DNA from 4 places in the Bradyrhizobium sp. Leo114 genome. Region 3 is predicted to be linked to each of the others. Evidence: riboswitches for the same ligand, from Rfam matches in the RefSeq annotation. Region 3 holds a riboswitch; each other region holds the start of a gene.
What was found. Region 3 has a riboswitch for cobalamin ahead of metE (5-methyltetrahydropteroyltriglutamate--homocysteine S-methyltransferase). Riboswitches for the same ligand answer to the same signal wherever they lie in the genome.
Positions count from the first base shown of each region.

Region 1 (4,456 bases), on a different contig from region 3:
ACGTGCCTGGCTGCGCGCACCTCGCGGTCCGCGCGCACGCTCATCAAGTCCGGATTGCCTGGCCCGAGGCCGCAGCAAATGATGCGCCCCATCGCTATTCGCTCCGGCTCGCGAGCGCGTTCACGGCGGCGACGGTGATCGCCGAGCCGCCGAGGCGTCCTTCAATTGTCAGGGCGGGCGCCGGCGGATCGGCCATCAGCGCGGCCTTGGATTCAGCCGCGCCGACGAAGCCGACCGGACAGCCAATGATTGCAGCCGGCCTCGGGCAATCGCGATCCTCCAGCATGTTGAGGAGGTGAAACAGCGCGGTGGGCGCGTTGCCGATCGCGACAAGGGCGCCATCGAGGTGCGGTCGCCACAGTTCCAGTGCCGCGGCCGAACGGGTATCGCGCATGGATTGTGCCAGTACGTGAACGGCGGGGTCGCCGAGCGTGCAGACGATGGCATTGACCGCCGGCAACCGCGCGCGTGTAATCCCCTCGGACACCATACGCGTGTCGCAAAGTACGGGCGCGCCGGCCTGCAGCGCATCCCGCGCCGCCGCCACCATGCCGGGCGTGAAACGGATATGGGCCTCGAGCCCTACCATGCCGGCGGCATGGATCATGCGCACGACCACCTGTTCTTCATCGGGCGTGAAGCGCGTCAAGTCCGCCTCGGCGCGGATGGTGGCAAAGGACTGTCGATAGATCGCTGCACCGTCGGTTTCATAAATGTGCGGCATCAGCGTCCTCCCGCCAGCATGGAGGGATTTTCGATGATGACGCCGTGGCTCAAGCCACGCATAACTGGCGCGGCGCGCGGCGAGCCGTCGCGGATGAGATCGAATCCGGCGCTGGTCGCAACCAGCGTGATCGCGGTCGCCCCGGAATGCGCGCAGCCCTTGGCGCAGCCCGAAACGTGGAGGCGCGCGTCCGCGGCGATGTGCGGCGCAAGCGCGGCAGCCAGCGTGCGGGTATCGGCAAGAGCCTCGCGGCAGCGCGGCGCGCCGCTGCAAGCGATGACGCGAAGCGCTGGGTCATCGGCCTCGGTGATGAGGTCCGCACCGCGCGGCATCGTGCGTGCTCCCTCAGCAAGAATCATCCGCCACGGTGTCATACGCAACCCTTGCGCATCTGCGGCAATAAGCCGAAGCGCCGAATGGGGCAGTTGCCCGAATGCGACGCCGACCATCGCACCCAGCGGACAAAGACCGGGACGAGGCACAGCGATCGTCGGTGCGGGCTCGGTCCTACCGAGCAGTGCATCCGGCAATCTCGCGCCGGCCATGATGTGGGCGGCCATGCGCCCTCGCCTGCCGCTGGTGCCGCCTGAGGTAATGAACCATTCGGCAAGCGCGACTGCAACGCTCACAGCGTCGCCGCGCGTAACGGAGCGACCAAACTCAGCGCCATCGGCGCGCACCAAAAGGCCGCCCGCGCGGCCACGCTCGATCCGAATGTCCGCGGATGCGCCAGCAAGCACCCGTTCCTTGCCGTCATCGACAGCGAAGCCAAATTTGGTCGGAAGAGCTAGCCCACTGCCGGCAAGGGCCTGCTCCAGTTCGGCTGCGAGCGAACGCGTGTCATCGCCTATGCCCCAGAACGGTGTCACCAGGATGTTGCGATGCGACTCGGCCTCCGGATCATGGTCAAGCAGCTTCAATTGGGCGAGACCGTCGAGCAGAGACAAGTGTCCCTGATCACTCACGCCTCTGATCTGGAAGTTGGCCCGGCTGGTCAAGTCGATCAAGCCGTTGCCGTAACACTCTGCCAGATCAGCCAGCCCTGCCGCCTGTGCCGCATCGAGCCTTCCGCCATAGGGGCGCACGCGGACCACGAGCCCGTCGCCTGACTGCATCGGCCGCAACGCGCCAGGGCACCAGCCCTTGATAGCGACCGTACTCATGACGCCTCGCGCGGCGCAGCCGCGATCGAATTTCGGCGCGTCTTCCAGAGTGATGCCAAGCCAGTGACGACCGTGACAGGGACTTTTGCGAGCGTGTTCATTCCGCGGCTTCTGGCAGGGCGGCGATAGGTGGAATGCGAGCGAGCGATTGTTTGCGGAAGATCTCCGGCCGGCTGCGCCATGGCACGATGCCATCGGGTGCCGCCGCGTAAGCTGACGCGCCGGCAATCACGTCGTGCGCGTTGCCATCGGACAAGCGACCGTAGACATAGGACCACCGTCCCGGCGCGCTGAGCGCGACCGAGCAGCCCTGGTTACAGGCGGACAGGCATTCGACGGGAACGACGACGCCGTCAGGCACGCCCGCGTCGAGAATAGCGGCATGCAGGCGCGCACCGGGCGTAATCTCGCCTTCCCCGAGCGTCTGGCCCGGGCGGCATGTGATGCAAACGTGAAGAGTGACGATCATCGCCCCTTCCTGAATTGACGGCGGGAAGCGATGAGGTGCACGAACCGTCCTTGAGGAGGCTTCGCTTTCCCCGTCGCGGAACACCCCGTCCGCCGGTCTCAACGTTGCGCTGGCAGGTCTCCCGGCTTGCGGAGCAGGGTCTTTCCCTTCGATCCCCGCCTTCCCGATCCCCAGGGGATCAGTGGCTTCGGGCATCTCTCCGGTCACGGTCGCGGGGGCGGCTGCTTTTCAGGCCAAGCCGTTTGGCTCGAGCCCTATCGCATTCCCTCTTCGCCTGTCGCAGAACAGGCACCAACGCGGGCCGACCATTTGCTCTGGGCCGCAACTTGTCAAGCCAAAGGGACCACGCCGGATGATGTCCGAACCAGATGCCGCCGAGGACGGGGACATCGTCGCGCCCGAGGGCTCCACCGACGCCCGCCACGCCATCAAAATGGCGAAAAAGGAGATGGTCCGCGAAAGATCAGGGCGACCAAGGACGGCGAAGAGGGACTGATCGGGCGCAGGTGATAAGCCAGGGCTAGCTCGGTAAAGCTTTCGTCGATCACTAGACGGCCGACACGCGGCAGGATCGAAAGAAGTTCACTCTGATCATGATGCTTTCCGTCGGGATCGTTCGGGTTGACCACGATCGCGAGCTCAGCCCTCGCGAGCGCCTCGAGTTCCCGCCGCGATGGTCTCGTGATACGCTCGCGGACCGCTGAGCCGCTCGCCGAGCGCTCCAGCTATGGCGGCTTCGAGCCAGCCGGCATTAATCGAGCGGCGCCGGTTCGCATCGCGCATCATGCATGACCACCCTGCGAAGACCGGGGCGCGCAGCACGAAGAGAACAGCGGTCAGGCGAGCTGGAATGAAGTTTGCCACATCATCGATGCGCGCGCCGCAGCCCAACCAAGAGCTTCGTGTCGCGGCGTATGATGGCCGATCATAGAGTCCAGTGCGTTGATCGCCTTGTAGCCGGCAATGCCAGGTACCCCACCCCGACCAAGCCGGGATTTCTACTTCAGCAAATATGCGCCTGCGAATTGTTCGGCCATCACCGCACGTTCTTCTTCAGTTTGACCCAAATGCGACATCGACCCGTGATGGTCCTTCGCATCCAGCGTATGATGGTCATTTCGATTTAGCACCTCCTCCATCCCTGCCGGATCAGGCTGCGTTGTCTCGTCGAGGATCGGCATGGGCATTTCGGTGGCAGGGCCTGGCGCGGCGAACGCTAAACTAGTCACAACCGATAGCGGAATGCCGAGTTGCACTCGGGGGAAGCTCCCTTCGAGGGCGTGATCGCGGCCTCGTGGGAGGGCCGCTACAGGTCACCTCCGCGGCCGAAGTCTCTCCGCGAAATCATGAAGCAAAAGGAAAGCAATGAGCGCGATTGACCACTGGTGAGTCGTGCGACATACGGATCTTTCTTTACAGGCGTCTCTGGTTGCTCAAATATCTTCTGCGGTGGGTCAGATATCCCCCTCCACATCTGTCACAGATAGGGAGGCTCTTCTATGATCCTATTCAGGATAGTCTTCGCAGTAAGCGCTATCTTGCTAACCAGGGATGCATTTGCGGAGCCAGGGAATCTGGATCGGGACAGCCCCATTTCGCTTTGGGTCGCCAGCAGACTGCACCGATCTGGGAATGACATACGTGAGGAGTGATTCAAAAGGGGACGGTGACAAATGCTGGACTGGAACGAAAGTGTATTGTTCAGGTTATCCCGCCCCTGAAGTTGCATTCATCGGTTATGATGCTTGTGACGGTTTTCAATGTCATCGAACGATGTGCGGTAGCAATCCCAGTCCGGGTCGGAGGGTAATCGCAAGTGAGTCTTGGTACTTCTGTCCTGCCTGCGGCAGTGCAAATATTAGAAGGATCTTGAGATTGAACAAAGTTCCTAACGCACAGATTGCGGGTGCTTGTCCGTGGCGATATTTCTAGGTTCGTGATCATTGGGCAGTGCGTAGGCGCAGTCAGCGCACATGATCGCCCGCTTGTCGCCGATGCAGGTCCGATCCTTGCCGCCGTTGTGCTTGCAATCGCGGCATTTGAATAGGTAGTCACCTGGCGCGCGGAAGATTGACGGAGCGGATCGCTCGAATTTTCGCC
Region 1 is NZ_JBUYEN020000087.1:12,090-16,545, forward strand. It holds gene ACZIRK_RS42765 (precorrin-2 C(20)-methyltransferase) at 1-92, opposite strand, end outside; gene ACZIRK_RS42770 (precorrin-8X methylmutase) at 95-724, opposite strand; gene cobG (precorrin-3B synthase) at 724-1,887, opposite strand; gene ACZIRK_RS42780 (DUF1636 family protein) at 1,985-2,356, opposite strand; cobalamin riboswitch at 2,451-2,667, opposite strand; gene ACZIRK_RS42785 (hypothetical protein) at 2,785-2,985, opposite strand; partial or broken gene ACZIRK_RS42790 (CobD/CbiB family cobalamin biosynthesis protein) at 3,038-3,333, opposite strand; gene ACZIRK_RS42795 (hypothetical protein) at 3,355-3,537, opposite strand.
Region 1: linked by a shared signal. The riboswitch ahead of ACZIRK_RS42780 (DUF1636 family protein) and the one ahead of metE (5-methyltetrahydropteroyltriglutamate--homocysteine S-methyltransferase) in region 3 are both predicted to bind cobalamin.

Region 2 (4,456 bases), on a different contig from region 3:
CGTGATGCCCGGCCCGCGCAGCGAGGTCGTTCTCGGCATCGGCCTTCATCCCGATGAGGACGTCGGGCGCAAGCGCTCCATGGGAGCGTACGACACGGACACCTTGCCTCAATTGTGCAGCAAGCCGGTTTTCGATGCCGCTGAGCACATCCGGCGACACCAGATCGCTCTTGGAAAGGACCACGAGGTCGGCACAGGCGAGCTGATCCTCGAACACTTCCTCGATCGGGTCGTCGTGATCGATTTCCTCGTCCGCGGCGCGCTGGGCCGCGACCGCATGTTCGTCGAGCACGACGCGTCCCTCTGATAGCGCCAACGCGTCGACGACCGTCACCACGCCATCGACGGTTGCGCGCGTGCGGATCGCAGGCCACGCGAACGCTTTCAAGAGTGGCTGCGGCAGCGCGAGGCCTGAGGTCTCGATCACGATCGCGTCCAGCGGCTCGTCGCGCGTGAGCAGCTTGTCCATGGTCGGAATGAAATCGTCGGCGACCGTGCAGCAGATGCAGCCATTGGTCAGCTCGACGATGTCGCCGGGCGCACAGGCCTTGGCCGCGCATTCCTCGACAAGACCGCCGTCGAAACCGGCATCTCCGAACTCGTTGACGATGACGGCGATGCGGCGGCCGTCGGCTTGCGTCAGAAGCGAGCGCAACAGTGTCGTCTTGCCGGCACCGAGAAAACCAGTGAGCACGGTGACTGGAACACGGGACATATTTCAGGACTCCTTAAGAGGAACGTTTGAGCCACAGCGGAAGGCCGGCCGCGACGAACATGACGTTGGGAACGCTTGAGGCGACCATCTGATTGAGACGGCCCTGCGCATCGCGGAAATCGCGGCCGAGCCTGGTTTCGGGCACGATGCCGAGACCAACCTCGTTCGACACCAGGACAACGGGGTTTGCGGCGACGCCCAGAAATTCCGCGAGCCGATTCGCCTCGACATCAAGGTCACGCCCGGCGAGCATCAAGTTGGAGAGCCAGAGTGTCAGGCAATCGACCAGGACCGCGCAGCCGGGTCGCGATACCTGCGTCAGGACATCGATGAGCGCCAACGGCTCCTCCACGGTCGTCCAATCCGAACCGCGCCTGCTGCGATGATGCGCGATCCTGTCCTGCATCTCCTCATCGCCTGCGGTAGCTGTTGCCAGATACACGCGAGCAAGGCCGCTTTCGGCAATCATTCGCTCGGCAAAAGCCGATTTGCCTGAGCGTGCGCCGCCCAGTACCAGCGTGGTCGAGAGATCAGTCATTTCGGAGCGCTGCCATCTTCGGGCGACCAGCGAACGGGCGGCAGCCGCGCCACCATCCCCTTGCGCAGGATCTCGGCGCGCTCGCGCCACGGCACCAGGCCGTAGGTCGATTTGCGATAGGAATCGACGAAAGACGCGACGGCACCAGCGCCCTCGGGCTCGAGATCGCCGAAGAGGAAGGTGTAACCATCCGAGCTCGAAACCGCGACCGTGGTCGGCCGCTTGCACACGCTCAAGCACTGCACGCGCCGGACCTGAACGGCCGCGTCGCGTTTGCCTGTAGCGACCCGGATCGCGTCGAACATGGCGGGCCCGGCCAACACGCCCTCGGACGTCTTGCAGGTGACGCATACGCTCACGACGACGGGACCGCCGGGCGCAGTCGGCGGCAAATATTCGCCCGGGCGAGAATCAGTATCTTGCTGATCGACGTCGTTGCGATCCATCACGATGCTCAAGTCAGGGCCACGACGGCCGCGAGCTTTGTTGGATCGCGTTCGACGGGGGAAGACCATCGAACTCATTCCGTCCGGTGCACCCCGCCCGACGAACCTCCAAAGCACAATGCGCGATGGCAGGTCTCCTGGCTCGCGGGTCGTCGCCTTTCGCCGCCTTCCCGGTCATCCCAGTGGCCTCGGCTTTGGCTCGCCGCTTACAGTTGCGGGGGCAGCGCCGGCATTGCACCGACTTCCCTTTTTCACCTTCCCGAAGGAAGGACCATCGCCGCCACGCTAGCTGTCCCCGCGACGGCGGTCAACCGCAGTTGACCCGCCCGTTTGCTTCGGTCACTTAAGGCGCGCACGAGGAGCCCATGACCTTCCAAATCCCATCCGATTGGCAAATTCCCGCAATCGCTCCGCTCGATCGGACGCTTGCCGCAACGATGCGCGCGCGAATCGACGGCAAAGCCAAGCCGCCGGGCTCACTGGGACGAATCGAAGACCTGGCGGTGCAACTCGGCATGATCGCGCATCCATCCGCCGCAGCGCTGCAAAAGGCCGTTCTGCTCGTTTTCGCCGGTGATCACGGATTGACGGAAGAAGGCGTTTCGCAATATCCGTCCGCCGTCACGGCCGCGATGGTGAGGACTTATCTCGCAGGCCGAGCGAGCGCCAACGCCTTTGCGGCCGCGTCAGATGTCGGGATCCGCGTCGTGGATGCCGGCGTCGCCAGCGAGCTGCCTTCCCATCCCGATCTCCTCAGCATCAAGATTCGGACCGGCACCGCGAATTCTGCGCGTGAGGCAGCGATGTCGGCCCAGGACGCGCACAAGGCGCTCGCGGCCGGCTTTGCCATAGCTTCCAGCGAAATCGATGATGGCGCCGACATCATTGCGCTCGGCGAGATGGGAATAGGCAACACCGCATCTTCCGCGCTCCTGGTGCATCGGCTGGCGCCCGCTCCCCTCGATGACTGCATCGGCGTCGGCGCAGGCCAGGACGAGCCAGGCATGGCCCGCAAGCGCGCCGCCATCCACAAGGCAGCCAATCGCAGCGATGCGACCGCGCCGTTCGAGGTACTCCGGGAATTCGGCGGCCTCGAGATCGCGATGATGGCGGGCGCCGCGCTTGGTGCAGCGGCACATCGCCGTCCGGTCGTCATCGACGGCTTCATTTCGTCTGCCGCCGCCCTCGTCGCCGTCAGGCTGGCGCCGGCGACGCGCGACTATTGCGTTTTCGCGCACCGGTCGGCCGAGAAAGGTCACGACATCGTATTGGCGGCACTTCGGGCACAGCCGTTGCTCGCTCTCGACATGAGACTTGGCGAGGGCACCGGCGCACTACTGGCGGTCCCGCTGGTGCGGGCCGCGTCCCGCCTGCTGACCGACGTCGCCGACCTCAGCGATGTGCTGGAAGGAAGGATCTAGATGAGCCTGGATCGTCTTCGCGACGCGGTCCGATTCCTCACCATCATTCCTGTCGGCGCTTCGAACGATGCGCCTGATTCCGAGTGGCTGGTCCGCTCGGCGCAGTTTTTCCCGCTGGTCGGTGCGATCGTCGGTTTCGTTTCGGCGGCGGCTTTTCTGCTGAGCTCGCTCGTATTAGGACCAGTGATCGCGGCGCTCATGGCAGTGTTGGCAAGCGTCCTTCTCACCAGTGGGTTCCACGAGGATGGCCTGGCTGACACCGCTGATGGCTTGGGCGGCGGCTGGACGGTCGAACAGCGTCTCACCATCATGAAGGATAGCCGGATCGGAACCTATGGCACGCTCGCGCTGATCTTCGCGGTCGCATTGCGGGTCGCTGCGCTTGCTGAGATGCCGGCATGGATTGGTGCGGCGGCGCTGATTGCAAGTGGAGCCGGCGGTCGCGCCGTGGGCTTGCCGATCATCGGCTGGATGAAATATGCGGGTAACACCTCCGCGATGAAGGTGGCCTATGCGCCCTCTCCGCTCCGGGCAGGCGAAATCGGTTTCGCGACGATCGTCGCGCTGCTCGCGCTGGCACCGCTCGCCGCGACCTCCGGCACGCATGCCCCGATCGCGCTTATTGGCGGCATCGCTTGCGGCATCGCACTGGCAGTTGCGGTCACGCTGTGGTCGCGACGATCGATCGGCGGCTATACCGGCGACGTACTCGGGGCCATCGAGCAGGTGTTCGAGGTTGGCTTCCTGCTCGGCGTTGCTGCCGTCATCCGGTCGGCCATGTGATCTGCGCCTATGTTCGAGTGAATCGTCGATGTCTGACGAAGGCGAACCGATCTGGCGCAGCGACATCGATTCATTGGCATTCCGTCCCTCCGGACACATGGGCATATGCGTCATGCACCGGCGCGCATTCCGGACGCTGCTGGGCTGCATGCCTTCGTCACAGCAGTGCATCGATTTCTACCTGATACACCGGGATTCGTTCGAAGCGGCGGCCCGCGCCAAACTGGCCGCGAGAAGCATCCGGGAAACGGACAACTTTCATCTCACCAGCCGCGACGTCCGTCGCCGGCTAAAAAATTCGGTCGCATCTGATGATGCCGTGGGCTAGAATGACTTGCCGAACGAGGATCATCATGCAGCAGACGCAATCAGCCAATTTTACCACCGTTGCCACCGGAACGAATGTCATCGTTCAGGCCGTTCTGGCGATGGCTCTTGGTTTGTTCGTCGTCGGCATGGTCGGCTTTTCGCACATCAGCGCCGTCCATAACGCCGCCCACGACGTGCGCCATGCCAACGCTTTCCCCTGTCACTGACGACAGATGCACGTCTT
Region 2 is NZ_JBUYEN020000019.1:74,694-79,149, forward strand. It holds gene cobW (cobalamin biosynthesis protein CobW) at 1-715, opposite strand, end outside; gene cobU (bifunctional adenosylcobinamide kinase/adenosylcobinamide-phosphate guanylyltransferase) at 729-1,253, opposite strand; gene ACZIRK_RS23295 (DUF1636 domain-containing protein) at 1,250-1,699, opposite strand; cobalamin riboswitch at 1,810-1,990, opposite strand; gene cobT (nicotinate-nucleotide--dimethylbenzimidazole phosphoribosyltransferase) at 2,065-3,120, shown strand; gene cobS (adenosylcobinamide-GDP ribazoletransferase) at 3,121-3,903, shown strand; gene ACZIRK_RS23310 (hypothetical protein) at 3,932-4,231, shown strand; gene ACZIRK_RS23315 (CbtB domain-containing protein) at 4,257-4,439, shown strand; gene ACZIRK_RS23320 (CbtA family protein) at 4,446-4,456, shown strand, end outside.
Region 2: linked by a shared signal. The riboswitch ahead of ACZIRK_RS23295 (DUF1636 domain-containing protein) and the one ahead of metE (5-methyltetrahydropteroyltriglutamate--homocysteine S-methyltransferase) in region 3 are both predicted to bind cobalamin.

Region 3 (4,456 bases):
CAGCTTGTTCAGGTCGAAGCGGCCGAGTTCGGGATCGAGCAATTCGGCCCTGATGCCGGTCTTGATACAGGCCGGAAAATATTCGCCATAGCGCACCGCCATGTCCGCCTGCGACGCTGTCGTTGGCGCGCCCTGCACGAAGGACAGCACTTCAGTGCGGAGCTTGTCGAGCAAGAGGCGCGCGCTGACATAGGCGTAGTTCGGCTCCTGCTCGACCAGCGTACGCGCTGCCATCACGCTGGCGAGCGCGAGTTCCTCCTGGCTGATGCCGTCATAGAGATTGCGCTGGATTTCCGCGACGACAGGCGCAGCGTCGACACCGTCGAGCCCGGCGCAGGCCTCGCCGACGATCATCGCCAGCCGCGCATGGTCGAGCGGCACCTTGCTGCCGTCCGCGAGCGTGACGTGGACGATTGGCCCGCTCGATGCCGTTGCGGATTTAGTTGCCTGCTGTTCGGCGCGCTGCCGCGCCCGCTCCTCGCGATAGAGCACATAGGCGCGCGCCACCTTGTGATGGCCGCTGCGCATCAATGCCAGTTCAACCTGGTCCTGGATGTCCTCGATATGAAAGGTGCGGCCTTCGCTCATCCGGCGCGACAGCGCGCCGACGACTTCGGCGGTCAATTCCTCGACCGCTTCGTGCACGCGGCGCGACGCAGCCGCCGTATTCCCCTCGACCGCAAGGAAGGCCTTGGTCATCGCCACCGAGATCTTCCCGGCATCGAATTGCGACACCGTGCCATTGCGGCGGATCACCTGCATCGGCAGCCGTGCTTCCGGCGCCGCGATTGATTCGGGGCGCAGGTGGATGAGAGGTGACGCGGTGGTTTCGCGATCGAGAGAGAGTGACATCTTGCAGACCCCGTGATGTTGCTGGGGCCGGATGCCAGAGGCGACGCTGCGTGATGATGCCGGCGGCGTACCGGCATGAGCCTGCAAGCGGCCGCCGGGACACCCCGCCCGTGGACGTTATTTGCTGTCACGGCAGGTCTCCTGGCTCGCAGGTCGGCGTCACTCCCCGTCTTCCCAATGCGATGCCGCATCAGTGACGTCTAAAATCGGGAGCAACTCACTGCTTACAGTTGCGGGGGCAGCGCTGGATTCTCGCGAGAAACGCGCGATCACCAGCTTCCCTCTTAGCCACCATTCCTTGCGTCATGATGGACCGTGACAGCTACATCTGGTGCGATTTGGAGAATGCTGTCAATGGCACGTATGGGCGAAGCGCAAAAATTCCGGTCCATGCCGTTGGCGCTGTGAACAACCGGCTCCACGCGCACGTGATGTCAGCCGAGTTGACGTTCGCGCGATCTTGCCGGTAAGTGAACGCGTCGTGGTTCTTCGGAGAGATCTTTTCCGGAGCTAAGAGGGAAGCCGGTGTAAAGCCGGAGCTGCCCCCGCAACTGTAAGCGGCGAGCCGCGGTCCACAATTGCCACTGAAGCCTGCAAAGCTTCGGGAAGGCCGGACCACAGCAACGACCCGCGAGCCAGGAGACCTGCCTCGACAACATACACGTCCTCGGGCGGGGTGTCCCGGTGGTGCGGTTGCGATTCCGTGCGCACCTCGCGCAGGGAATCCAGACGTGTCACTACGGCCTTTGCCCCCAACTCATGGGGTTAAGCCAATGTCTTCCACTTCACTTGTTGTTGCGTCCCTCGGCACGCCGCGGATCGGTCCGCGGCGTGAACTGAAATTCGCGCTGGAACGCTTCTGGTCCGGCGCATCAGACGAAAAGACGCTGATCGAAACCGGCGTCGGGCTGCGCGCGGCCAATTGGGCGCGGCAAAAGAAACTCGGTATCACCGTGATCCCGTCGAACGATTTCTCGTTCTACGATCAGGTGCTCGACACCTGCGCAATGGTCGGCGCTATCCCAGAAAGCTATGGCTGGACCGGCGGCGCGGTGCCGCTTGCGACCTACTTCGCGATGGCGCGTGGCGCCAAGGCCGACGCGCATGACGAGGCCTGCGGACATGCCCATCACGCACATGGCGTGGCGGCGCTCGAAATGACGAAATGGTTCGACACCAACTATCACTACATGGTGCCGGAGCTTCGCAAGAACCAGTATTTTGCACTCTCATCACGCAAGCCGATCGAAGAGTATGAGGAGGCGAAGGCGCTGGGTTATCAGACCCGCCCCGTGCTGGTCGGCCCAGTCACGTTCCTGAAACTGGCCAAGTCCAAGGAACCGCATTTCGCCACGCTGTCGCTGCTCGACAGGCTCCTGCCGGTCTATATCGAACTATTGCGCGAACTCGCTGCCCGCGGTGCGGAATGGGTACAGATCGACGAGCCCTGTCTCGTGCTTGATCTGGACGCCGCCGCTCAGCAAGCCCTACGGCGCGCCTATTCCGAAATCGCCAAAGCGGTGCCGGACATCAGGATCATGCTGGCGACCTATTTCGGCGGGCTCGGCGGCAATCGTGCGGTCGCGTTTGATCTTCCGGTCGCCGGCCTGCATCTCGATCTCGTGCGCGCGCCCCAGCAGCTCGGCGATCTCATCGACGTTCCGAAAGAACGGGTGCTGTCGCTCGGCGTGATCGACGGCCGCAACGTCTGGCGCGCAGATCTGAGCCGGATCCTCGATCAGCTTGGGCCCGTCGTCGCAAAGCTCGGCAAGGAGCGCATTCAGATCGCGCCATCCTGCTCGCTGCTTCATGTACCCATCGATCTCGCCCTGGAAACCAAGCTCGATCCCGAGGTGAAGACCTGGCTTTCATTCTCGGTGCAGAAGCTCGAAGAGCTTGCCGCGCTGGGCGCGGCGCTTGGAAGTGGCCGGGCCCCTGCGTCCGAAGCGATCCGAGCGTCCGATGCCGCCGCGGCCGCGCGCAAGACCTCACCGCGGATTCACGATGCCAAGGTTGCCCAGCGTCTCGCCGCCATCGATGGCGGCATGCGCCATCGTGCCAGCCGGTTCGCCGAGCGTGCCGAGGTGCAGCGCGAGCGGTTCAATCTGCCACGCTTCCCGACCACGACCATCGGCTCCTTCCCGCAGACAACCGATGTCAGAAACGCACGCGCCGCACATGCCAATGGTGCACTCAGCGATACCGCATACAAGACCTATCTGCAGCATCAGACTGCGCGCGCCATCCGTTGGCAGGAGAATATCGGGCTCGACGTCCTGGTCCATGGCGAGTTCGAGCGCAACGACATGGTGCAGTATTTTGGCGAGCAGCTTTCCGGCTTCGCCTTCACCGAGCTCGGCTGGGTGCAGTCCTATGGCTCGCGCTGCGTCCGGCCGCCGATCCTCTACGGCGACGTCTCACGACCACAGGCGATGACGGTCGAATGGTGGCAATTCGCGCAGTCACTGACGGCAAAGCCGGTGAAGGCGATGTTGACCGGCCCCGTGACCATCCTGAACTGGTCGTTCGTCCGCGACGACCTGCCGCGCAGCGACGTGTGCCGACAGATCGCGCTCGCGATCCGCGACGAGGTGCGCGATCTGCAGGCGGCCGGTGCAGGCATGATCCAGATCGACGAAGCGGCACTGCGGGAAGGCCTGCCGCTGCGCGGGTCGGAATGGAAGACCTATCTCGATTGGGCGGTCGATAGTTTCCGCATCTGTTCCTCCGGCGTGCAGGACGAGACCCAGATCCACACCCACATGTGCTACTCCGAGTTCAACGACATCATCGACGCCATCGCGGAGATGGACGCCGATGTCATTTCGATCGAGACCTCGCGCTCGAAAATGGAATTGCTCGACGCCTTCCGGAACTACCGCTACCCGAACGAAATCGGTCCCGGCGTCTACGATATCCATTCACCGCGCGTGCCTGACATTGGCGAGATCACCGACCTCCTCAAGCTCGCAAGAGAGCGGCTCTCCGACACGCAGCTCTGGATCAATCCCGACTGCGGCTTGAAGACCCGCAAGTGGGAAGAGGTGCGCCCGGCGCTCGCCAACATGGTCGCCGCCGCCCGCGAATTGCGGTCGCTTGGCTAGACAGCGCCGCCCCGTCTCTTATCCTGCGGCGGCTCGAAGAGGAGAACGCCATGCGCTTCTGGATTCAATGCACAAGGTTCGAGACGGAGCAGCCCATTCACATCAATATCGCGCTCGTCGGCAGCATGTGGCGCGACGGCGAGCGCACCGTACTCGCCTTCGTCGGTGGCGATGGCGAGAGGATTGAGGTCGTCGAGACACCGGAGCAGATGTTGGACCGGCATCTCGGCACGCAGGACCGCATGACGATATGCAGGCGGTTGCAACATCATTGCGAAGAAGGACCCATAACCACAGGCGTTTACAGTGTGCTCCGCTACGACGGCTTGCTCGCGCCACGACAGCCGCCTGTGGAATGAGTCCCGGGCCCCGGCTACGCCCAAGGGGCTTCGCCGCGGCACGCAAGCCCGGGACGACGATGGAATGTGGAGCAATCGCCAAGGCAAAAGCCCGGCACTAGGCCGGGCTTCTGTACGTCTTGCTCTCTGATCGCGCTTACG
Region 3 is NZ_JBUYEN020000005.1:248,349-252,804, reverse strand. It holds gene ACZIRK_RS08755 (ribonucleoside-diphosphate reductase subunit alpha) at 1-852, opposite strand, end outside; cobalamin riboswitch at 967-1,185, opposite strand; cobalamin riboswitch at 1,318-1,518, shown strand; gene metE (5-methyltetrahydropteroyltriglutamate--homocysteine S-methyltransferase) at 1,626-3,956, shown strand; gene ACZIRK_RS08745 (hypothetical protein) at 4,007-4,315, shown strand; gene ftsH (ATP-dependent zinc metalloprotease FtsH) at 4,452-4,456, opposite strand, start outside.

Region 4 (4,456 bases), on a different contig from region 3:
CCAGGGCACGATCACCGTCTCGCGCTGATGCTCGGCGCGGAAGGCGCTGACGCGGAACACATCGGCCATGACCGTTTCCGAGAGCGCATCCGCCGGCGCGCCCTGCGATGCGAGGCGGCCCTGCGCCAGCACCAGCGCATGGTCGGCAAAGCGCGCGGCAAGGCCAAGGTCGTGCGTCACCACGATCACCAGCACGCCCTGATCGGCTGCGGCACGCAAACCCTTCATGACGTCGATCTGGTGGCGCGGATCGAGCGAGGCGGTCGGCTCGTCCGCCAGGATGATCGGCGCCTCCACCGCGAACACGCGCGCCAGCGCAACGCGGCTGCGCTCGCCGCCGGAAAGCTCGGTGACACGCCGCTCCGCGAACTCCATGACATCGGCCGCCTGCATCGCCCGCACCACCGCCTCAGTGTCGCGCGGGGACAGCCGCGCCGGATCGGTCGCGCCATGCGGATAGCGGCCGAGCGCGACGATGTCGCGCGCCGGCAGCGGCCAATGCACCATGTGCCCTTGCGGAAGATAGCCGAAGCGCTTGGCCCGTTCGCGCAGCGGCAGCGCGGCAAGCGCCTCGCCTCCCACCTTGATGACGCCGTCGGAGGGAATGAGGCCGGCGAGCGCGCGCAGCAGCGTGGTTTTGCCGGCGCCGTTCGGACCGACCAGCGCGACGAGATGACCGGAGGCGAGTTGCAGCGACACATCGTTGAGCACGCGGCGGCCGGCGAGCACGACGTTGAGGTGTTCTACAACAAGCGCCGTCATGCGACGCCTCCGCCGAGCGCGCGACGCTCGCGCATGATGAGATAGAGGAAGAACGGCACGCCGATGATCGAGGTCAACACGCCCACCTTGATGTCCGACGTCGACGGGATGATGCGCACCGCGATGTCGGCCGCGAGCAACAGCGCCGAGCCGGCAAGCGCGCTCGGCACCAACAGCCGCGCCGGATCGTGGCCGATGACGGGCCGCATCAGATGCGGCGCGACCAGGCCGATGAAGCCGATGGTGCCGGTGACCGCCACCGCGCCACCGACGCCGAGCGCAACGCCTGCGATCACGAACAGGCGCAGGCGGCCGACATCGACGCCGAGGCTTTGCGCGGTCTCTTCGCCGAGCGTGAGCGCGCGGAAGGCGCTGGCTTGCGACAGCAGGATGGCCGCGCCGGCGACGATGAACGGCAGCGCCAGCGCGACATGCTGGAAGCTGCGGTCCTCCAGCGAGCCGAGCAGCCAGAACGCGATCTCGAGCGCCAGGAACGGATTGCTCGCGAGGTTCATCACCAGCGCCGTCGCAGCGCCCGCAAGGCTCGAGATCGCAAGCCCGGCGAGGATCAGGATCAAGAGGCCCGCATTGCGGCCTGCGATCGCGAGCAGCACGAAGACCGAGCCGAATGCGGCGATGATGGCGGCGACCGGCAGCGCATAGGAGCGGACGTCAGCCAACCCCAGCGCGATCACCAGCACCGCACCGAACGCCGCCGATTGCGGCGCGCCGAACAGCGAGGGCGAGGCTAAGGGATTGCGCAACAGGCCTTGCAGCGCCGCGCCTGACAGACCGAGGATGGCGCCGATCGCAAACGCCAGGATGGTGCGCGGCAGGCGAATCTCGCGCACGATCACCTGCGTGACATCGCTGCCGCCACCGAACAGCGCCTCGATCACCGTCAGCGGCGACAGCCGCACCGGGCCGGTGCCGAGCGAGATCAGCATCAGCAAGGCAACCAACGCAATCATTGCAACGGTCGCCCCCAACCGCCGCCGCGCGGCCAGACCCGCCGCTATCGTGAAATCCTGTGCACTCATCGCGCCCTGCTTCTTGCAGCGAATTCGGTGGCAGACAAGCGACACCGGAACAAAAAAACGTATGGGAGCCAGGGAGCCGCAGTTTCGCCGGGATTGACTCACGTGCCGCCGAAATCCTAGATGGCCCCGACGGTTCCTATCGGGATCAAAAGGGAATGCGGTACCGGGAAACTTCCCGTAAAGCCGCGGCTGCCCCCGCAACTGTATGCGGTGAATCCTTCGTCATATGCCACTGGGAGTCTCGGTCCTGGGAAGGCGACGAAGGGTAACGACCCGCGAGCCAGGAGACCTGCCGTCATACGTGGTCACACGCGACGATGTCGGTCGGGGAGTACAGGCATTTGCTTCACCTGAAGCGCGAAACGCGATGGTGAGCCTTGGTTCGCTGTGACGTGCCACTGACGTCATACCGAGGTCTCGCCGATGTTCTCTGCTACCACAGCCACCAAGCAACGCCGCGCGCTGCTGCTCGCGTCGAGCATGCTGGCGCCCGCTTTGTATGTTTCCGCCGCGCAGGCGCAGGAAGCGCCCTCCGAGCAATTGCCGCCGGTCGAGGTCAGGGCGCCCGGCGACCACAACCGCACCCGTGCCAAGCCCGCTTCCGACGGCACTCCAGGTCCCCGGCGTCCCGCGCCGGGCCAGGTGCCGACCAACGCGCAGCCGGCCGGCGGCGCGGGCGCTGGCGGCGCCGCCGCTGGCGGAGCTTCATCCGGTGGCGGTGGCGGCGGCCCGCAATTTGCCGGCATTGTCGGGACGTCCTCGACCGTGATCACCGCCGACGACATCGCGCATTCGCCGACCCAGGTTCTGGCCGAGATCATCGCGCAGGCCCCCGGCGTGCAGCTTCAATCGCTCTATGGCGGCGTGAACGGCGCCAAGACCTCGGTCGACCTGCGCGGCTTCGGCGCGTTCGCCACCGCCAACACGCTGTTCCTGCTCAACGGGCGACGGCTCAACGACATCGACATGGCGCAGGTGGATCTGTCGACCATCCCACTCGATTCGATCGAGCGCGTCGAGATCACCCGCGGCAACAGCGGCGCCGTGCTCTACGGCGACAATGCGATAGGCGGCGTGATCAACATCGTCACCAAGACCGGTGTCGGCGGCCCGCCGGTCTCGATCCGCGGCGAAGCCGGCTATGGCTCCTTCAACCAGCGCATGGCCGCGATCTCGATCGCGATGAATTCGGGACCATGGTCGGCGTCGTTCTACGGCAACGGCATCAAGTCCGACGGCTACCGCGTGAACAATGCGCTCGACCAGCGCAACGGCGTCGGCAATCTCAACTACACGACGCCGGACCTGAAAGCCTTCCTGACGGTGACCGGCGACGACCAGAAGCTGGGCTTTCCCGGCGGCAGGCTGGTCGATCCTTCGATCGGCGTCAATCAGCTCGTCACCGATCGCAAGGGCGCCGCCACGCCGTTCGACTATGGCAACCAGCAGGGCGCGAGCGCGACGACGGGCTTCACCAAGACGCTCCTGAACGGTGTCGACCTGATCGTCGATGGCGGCTACCGCCAGAAGGACACGCAAGGCGCGTTCTTCGGCACCTCGCCATTCATCAGCGCGGCATCCACCTACAATGACGCCGCGTTGCAGACCTGGTCGATCACGCCGCGGCTGAGCATCAGCAATTCGATCTTCGGGATTCCCTCGTCGATCCTGACCGGCATCGACTATTACGATGCAACGTTCCACCAGCAGCGCGGCGCGTTCCGGGGCGTGCCACCGATCCATACCTACGACCTGTCGCAGCAGTCGCTCGCCGGCTATTGGCAGCACACGGTTGGCCTCTTGCCCACCACCGATTTCTCCTATGGCGCGCGGGTGCAGAACACCTGGCTCAGCGCGCGCGACCGCTACGATCCGAACGCGCCGTTCGCCTTCGACGCGCAGGCGACGCCGCTCGACCAGAGCGAGACCAATTACGCGCTGCATGTCGGCGTCGAGCATCGCTTCACCGAAATGTTCTCGGTGTTCGCCCGCGCCGCGCACGCGTTTCGCACGCCCGATGTCGACGAGCGCACGTCCACCGGACCCGCGTTCGATGCGGACTTCAACCCGTTGCCGCAGAATTTCCAGTTGAAGACGCAGACCTCGCACGACGTCGAAGCCGGCTTCCGCGTCAAGACGGGCCGCTTCCAGGTGCAAACCAGCATCTACAACATGGACCTCGAGAACGAGATCCATTTCAATCCGGTGCTGTTCTACAACATCAACCTCGATCCGACCCGGCGTTATGGCTCCGAGACGCAGGCCTCGCTGCGCGTCAGCGATACCGTGTCGCTGCGCGGCGGCATGGCTTACACGCGCGCGGTGTTCCGCGAGGGACAGTTCGCCGGCAACGACGTGCCGCTGGTGTCGCGCTACACCGGCAATCTCGGCGTGACCTGGAATGTCTGGGACAACTATCTCGTGTTCGATGCCACGCTGCGCGCCTGGAGCTCGCGCGTCATGGACAATGATCAGGCCAATACGCAAACGCGCATTCCGGGCGATGCGACGATCGACCTCAAGCTCAGCGGCGCCTATGAGCATTTCTTCTGGTCGGTCAGCGTCAACAACGTCCTGAATGCGCTCTATTACGACTACGCCATTGCCTCGAACTTCACGCCCGGCCGCTTCAGCGCCTATCCGCTGCCGGGTCG
Region 4 is NZ_JBUYEN020000020.1:156,127-160,582, reverse strand. It holds gene ACZIRK_RS24460 (ABC transporter ATP-binding protein) at 1-762, opposite strand, end outside; gene ACZIRK_RS24455 (FecCD family ABC transporter permease) at 759-1,733, opposite strand; cobalamin riboswitch at 1,916-2,113, shown strand; gene ACZIRK_RS24450 (TonB-dependent receptor) at 2,226-4,456, shown strand, end outside.
Region 4: linked by a shared signal. The riboswitch ahead of ACZIRK_RS24450 (TonB-dependent receptor) and the one ahead of metE (5-methyltetrahydropteroyltriglutamate--homocysteine S-methyltransferase) in region 3 are both predicted to bind cobalamin.